Regions from separate parts of the Pseudoalteromonas sp. SG45-5 genome, predicted to be linked through region 1. Evidence: predicted binding sites of a transcription regulator. Region 1 holds the regulator's gene; each other region holds the start of a gene.
The links. The regulator sigma-54, encoded in region 1, starts transcription at its own class of promoters, with help from an activator protein. The targets are predictions, from matches to a motif close to GTTGGCACGNNNNTNGNNT.

Region 1 (4,273 bases):
TTGTTCGTTAAATCGCTGTGATATTAGTTGACCAACGGCGCCCAAGGCTTGCTCTGCATCAGGGCCTTCACATACTACCTTAACTTCTTTACCTTGGCTGCTTTCAAGTAGCATTAATGCGAGTACGCTATCACCCGCCGCTTCTTTTTCATCTTGGAACAAGGTTATCGAAGCGTCAAACTTTACGGCCAATTGAGCTAATACAGTTGCAGCTCTAGCATGTAGCCCTAATTTGTTTTGTATTAAAAAGGTATCTTCTAAGCGCATACGTTACCCTACCTAAGCTGAACTGGTTATTATTTTATGTGAGAATTATTTCTCTTGCTCTCGGTGGCGAATTTTTACATTGGGGTGTGTCATCGCAAAGCTTTCACCAATTGTTTGTGCTAAATACACTGAGCGATGTTGCCCACCAGTACAGCCAATAGCAATCGTTAGGTAACTGCGGTTATTTCGTTCTAAATGGGGTAACCATGTTTGTACAAAAGTTTGAATTTGCCATGTGAACTTTTGCACTATGCTATGACTCGCTAAATAATCTTTAACAGGTTGATCTAAGCCATTTAACGGTTTTAACTCAGGCTCCCAGTGAGGGTTTGGCAAGAAGCGTGCATCAAATACATAATCTGCTTCTTTAGGGATGCCGTGTTTAAAACCAAACGATTCAAACGTGACAATAAGCTGCTTGTCTTTTTTTCCTAATATTTTTTCACGAATAGATTCAGCAAGTTGATGGACACTTAAGTCACTTGTGTCAATCATATAATCGGCTCGAGTGGTTAGCACATCAAGTAATTCTTTTTCTTTTTTGATTGCCAAATCAAGCGGCAGTGAGTCAACCGATAGGGGATGTAAGCGGCGTGTTTCAGAGAAACGTTTTATCAGTGTTTGATCTTCGCTGTCTAAATAAAATAAGGTAGGCTTTGCAAAACCGGGTAAGTATTCAAGAATATCATTAAACTGTTCTTGTTCCTTAGGAAGGTTTCGTACATCAATGCTCACTGCGATTTTATCGTAGTTATCAGAAACGCTGCGTACCAAAGAAGGTAACAGATTTAACGGAATGTTATCTACGCAATAATAACCTAAGTCTTCAACAACGCGTAAAGCAACCGACTTTCCAGAACCCGATCGGCCACTTATGATAATTAACTCCATTTATCACCCTTTATATTAATCACGATTGCTTAACAATAACTTGATACAGTTCGGTATCCGTTTTTGCACTGCGCAATTGCTTACAAAATTCTTTGTCGTTAAGTTTATCAGCAATGGTTGCCAGAGTCTTTAAGTGCTGCTGGTTATCACCATCTGGTACGATGAGTGCAACAAAAATATCAACGGGACGATTATCAATTGCATCAAAGCTAATAGGTGTTTCACTAACGAGTACTAAGGCTAAGGGCTCTTGTGCACCGCTCATGCGCCCGTGAGGGATCGCTATGCCTCTACCTATACCAGTACTGCCTAGCTTTTCTCTACTTAGTAAAGCGCTAAGAATATCTTGTTGAGAAAGGTACGGAAGCTTATCGTGAGCAAGTTCGCTGATAAGCTCTAAAATTCTTTTTTTGCTATTAAAAAGGACCGCAGCTTTGCTGCAGTCCTGGCATATAAGTGAGCTTAATTTCATCATATTAGTGTCGAGCAAGCTTCTCTTTGTGTTTAATTACTTGGCGATCGAGCTTATCAATCAGCGAATCGATGGCAGCGTACATGTCTTGATGCTCAGTTGAGGCAAATAACTCAGCACCACTTACATGTATTGTTGCTTCTGCTTTTTGGCTTAGTTTTTCTACATCAAGAATGACATGAACATTATTAATATGATCAGAGTGTCTTTCTAGCTTCGCAAATTTGGTATTTATATAGTCTCTTAGTGAATCAGTTAATTCTACGTGACGACCAGTTAAGTTTAGTTGCATAAGCATTACCCTCTTTGTTTGCGTCTTAAATCAGACTTTTTCGCTGATTTGACGGTGGAATAGCCAGAGATTCGCGATATTTTGCGATTGTACGTCTCGCTACTTTAATTCCTTGCTCAGCCAATATATCCGCTATTTTGCTATCACTCAATGGTTTTGCTGAGTTTTCTGCAGCGATTAATTTTCTGATAAGTGCACGTATTGCTGTAGATGAGCATTCACCGCCATTTTCGGTACTTACATGACTTGAGAAAAAGTATTTAAGCTCAAATATCCCCCGAGGTGTATGCATATACTTTTGAGTGGTTACACGCGAAATAGTTGATTCGTGCATTTCCACCATTTCAGCAACATCATTTAAAACCATAGGTTTCATGGCCTCAGGACCATGTTCAAAAAAGCCTTGCTGCTGCTTAACAATACAGTTAGTTACTTTTAATAATGTATCGTTTCTGCTTTCTAAGCTTTTAATAAACCATTTAGCTTCTTGTAAATGCGAGCGTATAAACTGGCTATCACCGCTTGATTTAACAGTGCGAGACATCGCAGCATATTGGCTGTTTACGCGAATTTTTGGCATGCTATCTGGATTTAGTTCAACAACCCAGCGGCCTTTAATTTTTTTCACTGACACATCAGGAATTACATACTCAGACTCTTCCCTAACAATCGTATCTGCAGGCTTTGGGTTTAGCGTATGAATAAGTGTCATTACTTCTTTAAGCTCTTCCTCTTTGAGCTTCGTTTTTTTCATTAATGTACGATAGTCGCGAGCTGCTAATAAGTCTATGTGCTCGGTTAAAATCATTTTTGTTTCATTAATATAGGGTGTTTCTTTATCAAACTGATTAAGTTGAATGCACAAACACTCTTGTAAACTACGCGCTGCTATACCGACCGGATCAAATAATTGAATGCGTTTTAAAACAGCTTCTATTTCATCAAGTTCAACTTCATTATCATCTTCGTTTTCTTGGTTGAAGCTTTCGAGAATCTCTTCACAACTTAGTGTTAAAATGCCTGAATCATCTACGGCTTCCACAATAGCAATCGCAATCGCTTCATCAGTAGGGCTAAATGGCGTTAGTTGAAGTTGCCACATTAAATACTCGTGGAGCGTTTCCGTTGATGCACCTTGGTATATAGACTCGTCTTCAGGCATTGGACCTGATGAAGAGGCTGGAGCTGCACTCATGTACTCGTCCCAGCTAACATCCATCGCCATGTCGTCACTTACCGTATCTTTAGCAAGTGCTTCGCCGCTGTCTTGTTCGTATTCGCTTGGAGCATCGTCGGCAGATGCGCTAACAGTTATATCATCGGTGTCTGCTTTTTGTTCATTTTTACCTGCAGCGTCTTCAGAATAGTCTTGTTCCTCAACCTCTAAAAGTGGGTTGCTGTCGAGCGCTTCTTGTATTTCTTGCTGGAGATCCAATGTACTGAGTTGCAACAAACGAATAGCTTGTTGCAATTGTGGAGTCATTGTAAGTTGCTGGCCCATGCGCAGCTGTAGTGATTGCCTCATGTATCTCTAACAATCCTTTTATGTTGTTATAATTAATACTAGCAGATGCTTAAAGACATGGCGTAAATGTTACAGCCTAAATTGCTCGCCTAAGTAAACATCGCGTACTGTTTTGTCATTTAATACGTGTTCTGGAGTACCTGATGCAATCAGCTCCCCATGAGAAACAATGTAGGCTTTTTCGCAAACATCAAGGGTTTCTCTTACGTTATGATCGGTAATTAACACACCAATCCCACGATTTTTGAGATGTTCTATGATTTTTTTTATATCAAGTACAGAGATTGGGTCAACGCCCGCAAACGGTTCATCTAATAATATAAACTTGGGATTAGCCGCTAATGCACGGGCTATCTCTACGCGGCGACGTTCACCACCCGATAACGCCATACCTTGGCTGTCACGGATATGTTGAATATTAAATTCGTCTAATAAATTATTTAGCGTATCTTCTCTTTGCTGCTTCTTAAGTTCTTTACGTGTTTCTAAAATTGCCATTAAGTTTTGATAAACAGTTAGCTTTCTAAAAATTGAAGACTCTTGTGGTAAGTAGCCTATGCCTAATCTAGCACGACTGTGCATAGGTAAAAGAGTAATATCGTTATCGTCGATAGATATTTTTCCTTTATCGCTAGGTACTAAGCCCACAATCATATAAAACGTGGTGGTTTTACCAGCGCCGTTTGGGCCAAGTAAGCCAACAATACTGCCAGCTTTAACTTCAAGGCCGACGTTTTTTACAACTTCTCGGCCTTTATAGCTTTTGGCTAATAGTTCTGCTTTTAATGTGCTCATGGTTGGCCTTTATCGCTTGTTTTACTTTTTT
Region 2 (4,273 bases), on a different contig from region 1:
TTGCAGCTGCTTTATTGTGATTAGTAATTGTTAAATACCCTACACTTGATGTACTTGCAGGTAAAAACTCTCTAACTTGAGCATTATTTACTATAAGCTCTGCGGTATCAGCGTCATGATCATGTCCAGAATGCGCCGCCAGTGATAACGAAAAAAAACCAAACATTAATGTAGTCGCTATCGAAAAACACCATTTCATCATCATTATAATCCTTGTTAAAACATAAAATAACACGCTAAATTTAACATAGTTACTTTATAATAGTCAGTAAAATTAAGGATTAAGAAATCATTTTTTTGTTATCAGCAACTAACCAACACACTATTGCGATAAACAATAACGGCCATGCAATAATTACCGAGCCAAACAGTAAGGCTAAAATAGTACCCACTAATGCAACTACACCAGCACCAATTAACCCCATAGCTACAAGCGCAACAACAACCACTACTGCAACTATTGCTGCAAATGCACCTACCAGCTCAAGCCCTGCCCAGCTAATATCAGCAATCCAAAGCGGAAACTGCCAAGTATCAAAGTGCGTAAACGATATTAAATTAGTAAACAACAATAAATAAACAAGTACACATACGACTAAGGCTTTCATTGGATTACTCCTTAAGATATTTTTTCATCAAGGCAGCAATGTGCAATAAAATAACCTAATGCAATTGCAAACGGAAAACTCAAAAATAACAAAATAGTGACCAAACGCGTTGACCACACCGGAAAATCTAATCGATATGCCAAACCACTACACACACCCGATATTTTTTTATCAAGCGTATTTTTATACCAGCCACGTTGACGATTAAAACTATTCATAACACCCTCCTAAGCAGTTTGCTTTACGTTAGTTTTTAAGCTCGCTTTTAAACTTGCAAGCTCTGCATCAATTTTTTCATTTTTAACTAACGACTCTATTTCAGATACAGTCGAGCTTGCTGAGTCAGTGAGTTCATAAGCTTCTACTTGCGCCTCAATACCTTCAACACGTTGCTCAATTTGTTCAAAACGAGATAACGCATGCGCCACTTTATCGCTTTGTAATTGGGTATTAATTTTGTTTCTTGCAACAACAACGTTATGACGCTGTGATAATTGAGTTTGCTTAACTTTGGCTTCTGCCATTTTTTGTTGAAGACGCTCACAATCGTTTCTAATTTTTGCAATAGACTCTTGAAGGGCCACTAATTGAGTTTGCTTATTAGCAATACTTTCACTCAGTTCCTGCTTTGCAACTAATGCTGATTTAGCAAGATCATCACGCCCTTTTTCAACAGCAAGTTCAGCTTTCGTTTGCCATGTTAACAGCGTGTTTTTTTGAGTATCAATTTGGCGGTTGATTATTTTCTCTTCGCACAATAAAGCTGCTGCAGTACTACGACACTCATTCAGCGCATCTTGCATCTCGCTAAGCATTAAATTGACCAGCTTTTTAGGATCTTCTGCTTTATCAAGCATGGCAACAATGTTTGATTGAATTACATCATTTACGCGATTAAATATGCCCATGGTATTCTCCAGTTGATTTTAAATTGATTACAACAAGACGATTCCAAGAGTTGTGCCAAGTCAATTAAAATAGAAGTAAACACAATAATATCAGTAGATTAAGCAGTTTATAATCAAAATAAGAATGACTTGAAACTGAATGAAATAAAGTGTAATTAGCCAATAAAGTATGTTTTTGACTAATTTTTAGGATCAAAAAAGCCACTCGAAAGTGGCTCAATATTTAATGCTTGTGCATAACTTTATTCTGGTACAAAGCTGAGTGCCTTATCCATAACTGATAAATCAGCTTGCTTGCCATGACCGTTTTCAGAAAGGTGGCGTCTAAACCCACGTGCGCCTGGTTGTCCCTGAAAAATACCGAGCATATGGCGCGCAACATGCCAAAAGTTAGCCCCCAAGCGCATTTCTTCTTCAATGTAGTCATACATAGAACGCACTACATCATGACGAGATTGCGTATTGGCAGCATCACCATATATTTTTTCATCAACGTCATTGAGCATAAATGGATTACTGTAAGCTTCGCGGCCAATCATTACACCATCGATATGCTGTAGGTGTTCTAGGCTCTGCTCAATTGTTTTTACACCGCCATTTAGGCTTAAATCAAGCTGTGGGTAATCTTTTTTAAGCTGGTAAACACGAGGGTAATCAAGAGGTGGAACTTCACGGTTTTCTTTCGGACTTAAGCCATTGAGCCACGCTTTACGAGCATGAATAATAAAATCATCACAGCCTACTTTATGAGACGCTTCAATAAGCGCACATAAAAACTCATACGAATCTTGCTCATCAATACCAATACGCGTTTTAACGGTAACCGGAATAGTAACTTCACTTTTCATAGCTGCAACACACTCAGCAACCAATTGAGGTTCTGCCATTAAACACGCACCAAAACGGCCATTTTGAACTCGGTCTGACGGGCAACCTACATTTAAATTTATTTCGTCATAACCACGCTCACCTGCAAGCTTGGCACATTGCGCAAGTGCTTTAGGATCAGAGCCACCAAGTTGCAGCGCAACTGGGCCTTCGTGCTGATTAAAATGAAGATAGTCACCGCGACCAAATAAAATAGCCCCCGTAGTTATCATTTCGGTATAAAGCACAGTGTGCTTAGTCATCTTGCGATGAAAAGTACGACAATGGCGATCAGTCCAATCAAGCATCGGTGCCACGCTAAACCGCCTAAACCCTGTATTACTTGCTATCACTGGGCTACAGCCCTTATTTAGTGTGTTACTCATATAGTCTGAATTGCCATAAACGTAGATTCCTTACCATAACAAAGCATAGGAGAGATAGTTATTTATAAAGGAATATTTTCTAAAAGGTAAGCAGTGATAACTGAATGATTACTGCCGTCAAAATAAGAACGCTACTATACAGAAAAGTTTATTTCTTTCAAAAATAAATATCTAATATTACGCAGTTAGAGTAGCCGTTTGAGCAAGAAAATTCTGGTTTTAAATAGTGGTATAAAACATAAGTAGAACGCCACAGCGAATATTAATTTGCTGTGGCGATAGTGCAAAAGACTACTTCTTGAATTCTACTATAGTTTCGATAAGAGCACTATTATCTTGGCTTTCGCAATGTATAGGCTGAGCACCAACAAATACAATTGGTTGAGTGCTTTGCGCCCTAGCAATCAGCACCCCAAATATTTCAATTTTAGAACTAATGCCTATCTCAATATCTGTATTTGCATTCATAGTAATTGTAGCATTTTCTGCAACGCCTAAATAAGTCCCCTTTCTAAGTACAAGCTTACCTAATTTAGCAATACTTAAACCACCAGTAACGTACATGCTAGCCGAAGATTCTATAATTAGTTGTTGTGTAGCACTTACCGTAAAATCGCTACTCAATAAACTATAGCCAATAACACTCAGCTTACCTTTTATGATCACACTGCTATCAATATTACCAACGAATGCTGTAGCCCACACAATAGAACCGGTAGTGTCTAACCAAGGTTGACTAAAGTTTACTAATAAACCGAGTGCATTGTTATTTTTACGATCGTATATAAGCCTATTAATAGTGACCACGTCTGCACTTCCCCACCAGTTAAAGCGAGCATCAATATCACCAATAAAGTAGCCTTCAATGGTTTGTTGAGCATCAATATTAAAATCTATATTTCCTTCAAAAACATTATAGTTTACTAATAATAATGGATCGCTAGTGGCTGAATCATCAACAAACTTTATTGCCGTTTTATTCGCAATCAACCAAGAGTGAGTAATGCTGACATCACTGCCAACCGCAACATATACGCCAATTTCAGCTTGAGTGATACGTGTATAATTAAAGATTAATTTACTGCCTGAATGAGCATGAATACCGTACCAAAATCCATTTTTTGACTCTTCTAGGTCGATAATAGCAGGGTTTTCTGCAGTACCTTCGCTATAAAACTCACCATAAAGATTAATACGAGTTCCAATTGCTGCACGCAGCTGCGCACCAGCAGAAATACGAACTACCAACCCTTGCGGCAAATTAAAATCTGAACTTTTAAATACAATTCTCCCTGTTACTTCAAGTGTTGCAGATGCATCAATAGAAATCGTAGCTCCCTCTTCAATAACTAGGTCGCCATTAACTTTTAATACAGCACCTTCAGCTAAAACCATATTAGCATTAGCAGCCAAAGTTAAGCTTACATTTCCATTAATTGTAGTTGTATTAGAGATCAATACACTTTTCTTAACGACAACACTGGTATCTATTTCTTCTGTAAAT
Region 3 (4,273 bases), on a different contig from region 1:
GGATCATAAATAACAGCTTGGTCCAAACGACCTTTAACTTTAAGTGCGATAGAAACCGCATAATGAGGGATGCCTTTGATGAAATTAGTTGTTCCATCGATAGGATCTACAATCCATTGGTAATCATCATCCTTGCCTTTATGCTCACCTAATTCTTCACCAACAATAGAGTGAGTAGGGTAAGACTGTAAAATAGTGTCACGAATTACGGCTTCGGCTTCTTTATCAATGTTAGTTACTAAGTCGTTAGCGCCTTTTTGTTGCACTTCAACTTTTGATAAATCTTCACTTGCGCGAAGTAAAATTTTGCCTGCGTTGCGCGCAGCGCGAACCGCAATGTTTAACATTGGATGCATGGAGTTACCTTTGGGTTGTAAAAGAACGTTTATATATTTCAGCCGGCGTATTTTAGCGACTTTTGACATAAAGTAAACAATAAACCCCAAATACTTATGTTTGTTTTTTATACAACATTGAAAGTTTAGTGTATTTATTAAAATATTTAGAGGGGATGCTGCTTTTAAAATAAAAAACTAAAAATAACACTTTACCTAAAGTTAGCTTGAGGTTTTATCGTGTGCCTAAATTAATAAACAGGAACACATTATGTATTTAGAGCACGTTAATTTAGTCGCTAATAATATTGAGAGCATGCTTAAATTTTATCAAGCCGTCTTTCCGAATTGGTCAATTAGAAGTGAAGGCGAGGGTACTTGGTATGGAAAGCCCAGACGCTGGGTACACTTTGGCGATGACACCCATTACATAGCAATAAGCGATCATGGTGAAGGTGAAAACAGAAACCTATCGGGTCATCAGGTGGGTTTTGCGCACTTTGCTTATGTAACTAATAACCTAGATGAGGTAATAATACGTTTAAATAAAGCAGGCTTTGTAATAAGTAAGGATGGCAGTGACAACCCATTTAGAAAAAACGTCTACTTTGTTGATCCGGCGGGTTTTGAAGTAGAGTTTGTCGAGTATTTAAGTGATATCCCCAGTGAAAGAAATAATGATTTGTAGCTTTATACTAAGCACCGTAAATTACGGTGCTTAAACATACTCAATATTATTGACGATTATTACCAGCTCCCAGCTGGGTTTTTAGCTCATTAGCAAAACTTATAAATTTTTCTTTTATGGTGCGTTTAATTTTTACTTCAACAGAGCCTAACACTGCTCTTCCTTCAATATGAATAGTGGGTCCTTGGCGCTTATTGAGCGATATCGATTTATTTTCAAGGCTACTTAAAATACAAAACATTTTAGACACTACGTTTACATGCTCCGGTACGTAAATTTCATCGCTGCCAAAAATACAATTAACGTGAATAGTCACATTTTGATGAGCAAAAATAGCGTCAGTAAAATCAAGTACCACCGAACCCATAAAATTGCTTAGATAAATATTTTTTGGCACAACCCATTGGCCACTTCGCTCGTTAGAGCCCAAGATGCTGCGTAGCGTAAAGTCATCATCACTGTTTTGCTGTGCACTGTAGTGTGGTGTGAACTGCGATTGTTTTTCGGCTTTGTATTGCTGATCGGTATTAAGTGTTAAATCTTCTACTAAGGCGAGTAGGGCTTCGTTATTAGATGCATCCATCGCTTTATCTAAGCGCCTTTCAAATGCATCAACAGAAATAATTCCATGACTGTAATTATAAATTAATTGATCAATGACTTGTTCGCGCACTTGCTCTATTGGACGGTCTTCAACTTTTACAGACATGGGCATTCCTTATTATATTCGCTATTGATGCTGCTCTTGTTAGTTTGATTGCAAATCACATACCACTTATAAGTACTTTAATTATCAATGGGTTAATTTTTAACTCGTTTTTTTATTTCGTTATATTAACGATAGATTAACCAAAACAGCAATTATCTAGCTAATTTTACTATTTGAGAAAGTTTTACCGATAAGTCTGTAAATACTGGCATAGCCATAATCAAATTATTATCAGCATTAAGCTTAACTTATTGATTTTTAATATTAAATAAAGTTGGCCTAAAGTTCGCATTAATAAAAGTGTCTTTAATCAAAAGGAGAAAGATTATGAAAACATTTAACAAATCTATTATCGCGGCTTTAGTTCTTGGTTCTACGGCTATGAGTGCCCAAGCAAACAGCTGGGAAAACGAAAGTAAAGATGCTTGGATTGATGGTAAGGCAGAAACAGTTCTTCTTATGAACACTAATCTAAACAACTTTGACATTAATACAGATGTAAAAAATGGCAAGGTAGTACTTACAGGTAAAGTTGATAGCGAAGTAGAAAAAGAGCTAGCAGAAGAACTTGTACTTAGCCTAGACGGCGTATCTGGTGTTGACAACAGCCTTACTGTTGTTAAAAACATGGATGCTAAACACACAGACAAAAACATGATGAACGATGATGATAACGACTTAACTGACGCTAAAATCACCACAGTAATCACAACGCGCTTCCTGTTTGACTCAGAAGTGGGCGGAACCGATATTGACGTTGATACCGACAACGGTATAGTAACCCTTAATGGTTCTGTAGAATCTGAAGCTGAAAAACAGCTAGCAGTTAAAATTGCTAAAAATGCTGAAGATGTTCGTGACGTAGTTGATGAGTTAACTATCGTTGCTGAATAACACAGTACAGCTAAAACCCAGCATTGCTGGGTTTTACGTTTTTTATACCAATTACATTAAATCAGTGAGCTATTTAATGTAATAGAAGGTCATATTTTTAATGAAATTGGTATTAATACTTAATTTAAATGGAGTTTTATCGTGGATATCATTCGTATAATATTATCTGTTTTATTGCCGCCGCTGGGTGTGTTTTTACAGGTAGGCTTAGGTTTACATTTTTGGTTAAATATTTTACTAACCTTGTTAGGCTATTTCCCAGGACTGATACATGCAATTTATATTATTGCTAAAAAATAATACTGTTCAACCCGCTGTATAAGTCGCTGTGACTTGAAAATGACGATTTTTAAGTTTAGAGGTAAATTGAATTTATTAGCGGGTCGTAATTTTAATCAGTCCACACCTTCACCGTTCGCTCTAAGTTTTGTAAATTTAATATTTACACCCACCGAAAGTTTACTATTTAAGCAGTTAGCTTACTGATTGTTAAAATAAATGTTTTTGGTAGTGACAAGCCCCTAAAAAGTTTTTATACTGCAGTCCACTTTAGTCACTCAGGTGATTAAACGTTTCAAAATTAACTGTTTCAGTTATATAAAGTTGGCCCCTTAGCTCAGTTGGTTAGAGCACACGACTCATAATCGTTAGGTCCCCAGTTCGAGTCTGGGAGGGGCCACCACTTTTACAAACTTTCCAAGTAAATACCTACTAACAGAAAATACCCTGTGCTACTTTTAATAATATTAATGAATTTGAAATGATGCAATAATTACCTAATTTATTTTATCTATTGAGATACTCTTCTAAAAGAGTAAATTAAATGGAGTGTTTTTTACTTAGTTGCTTATGAAAAATATTGCCCTATCCAAGTATGACTTTCAGTTGATGAGTAAAGTCTTTAGTCAAAATATATTAGTTGAACTTGCTAAGTTTGGTGAGAGTCGCTCTCTTGAAAAAATCGTTTCAGATTTAATCAGTCTTGATTATACAAACCTCACGCCGCGATTAAATCGCCCATAGATTGAATGAATTTCAATCCACAAAGGTCAACACGTCCTAACAAGATATAAACTTTACAGCTAAGGCGTATTGATGTTGCTGATTAAATTTGACACAAGTTTTGAGGTAAAAGCTAATTAACTAAACTATTTTTTTCAGTCTTAAATCTGTCTTAGTCTTATAATAAACAGATTGTTATGTGATAATTTTTTGAATCACTTTTACTGTTAATTATTTCTTAAATTCTCAAAGATGATATCCTGTTTAAGTCACATTTAAATACATAGAGCATACTCGATACAATAATGATTAATAACCAATCCTATATAGCAGGGAACCTGTGAAAATACCAAAACGCCTACAACCTCTCGTTGATGATGGTTTAATTGATGAGGTTATCAGCCGATTAATGAGCGGCAAAGAAGCCGATGTTTTTGTTGTTCGCTGTGGCGAGCATATTCGTTGCGCTAAAGTTTATAAAGATGCTGTTAAACGTAGTTTTAAAAAAGCAGCCCAGTACCAAGAAGGGCGAAAAGTTCGTGGTGGTCGCCAAGCCCGTGCTATGGGGAAGCGTTCAAGCTATGGTCGACAGTTAGAGGAAGAGATTTGGCAAAATGCTGAAATTGATGCCTTATCACGTTTAGC

Region 2: a site for sigma-54 is predicted at 1,558-1,576, ahead of H5119_RS05760 (PspA/IM30 family protein). Genes of this name have one in related genera too.
Region 3: a site for sigma-54 is predicted at 2,006-2,024, ahead of H5119_RS01725 (BON domain-containing protein). Genes of this name have one in related genera too.

Annotation. Positions count from the first base shown of each region.
Region 1 is NZ_JACJEM010000050.1:28,530-32,802, reverse strand. Features, by position in the region: gene H5119_RS15575 (HPr family phosphocarrier protein) at 1-267, opposite strand, end outside; gene rapZ (RNase adapter RapZ) at 313-1,158, opposite strand; gene ptsN (PTS IIA-like nitrogen regulatory protein PtsN) at 1,178-1,630, opposite strand; gene hpf (ribosome hibernation promoting factor) at 1,635-1,922, opposite strand; gene H5119_RS15555 (RNA polymerase factor sigma-54) at 1,948-3,447, opposite strand; gene lptB (LPS export ABC transporter ATP-binding protein) at 3,517-4,242, opposite strand; gene lptA (lipopolysaccharide transport periplasmic protein LptA) at 4,239-4,273, opposite strand, start outside.
Region 2 is NZ_JACJEM010000012.1:81,279-85,551, reverse strand. Features, by position in the region: gene H5119_RS05775 (copper chaperone PCu(A)C) at 1-202, opposite strand, end outside; gene H5119_RS05770 (hypothetical protein) at 282-608, opposite strand; gene H5119_RS05765 (PspC domain-containing protein) at 620-826, opposite strand; gene H5119_RS05760 (PspA/IM30 family protein) at 836-1,516, opposite strand; gene dusA (tRNA dihydrouridine(20/20a) synthase DusA) at 1,759-2,769, opposite strand; partial or broken gene H5119_RS05750 (hypothetical protein) at 3,061-4,273, opposite strand, start outside.
Region 3 is NZ_JACJEM010000004.1:27,653-31,925, forward strand. Features, by position in the region: gene suhB (inositol-1-monophosphatase) at 1-356, opposite strand, end outside; gene H5119_RS01715 (VOC family protein) at 607-1,023, shown strand; gene H5119_RS01720 (LiaF domain-containing protein) at 1,070-1,732, opposite strand; gene H5119_RS01725 (BON domain-containing protein) at 2,060-2,626, shown strand; gene H5119_RS01730 (YqaE/Pmp3 family membrane protein) at 2,768-2,926, shown strand; tRNA gene H5119_RS01735 (tRNA-Ile) at 3,232-3,308, shown strand; gene H5119_RS01740 (PA4780 family RIO1-like protein kinase) at 3,969-4,273, shown strand, end outside.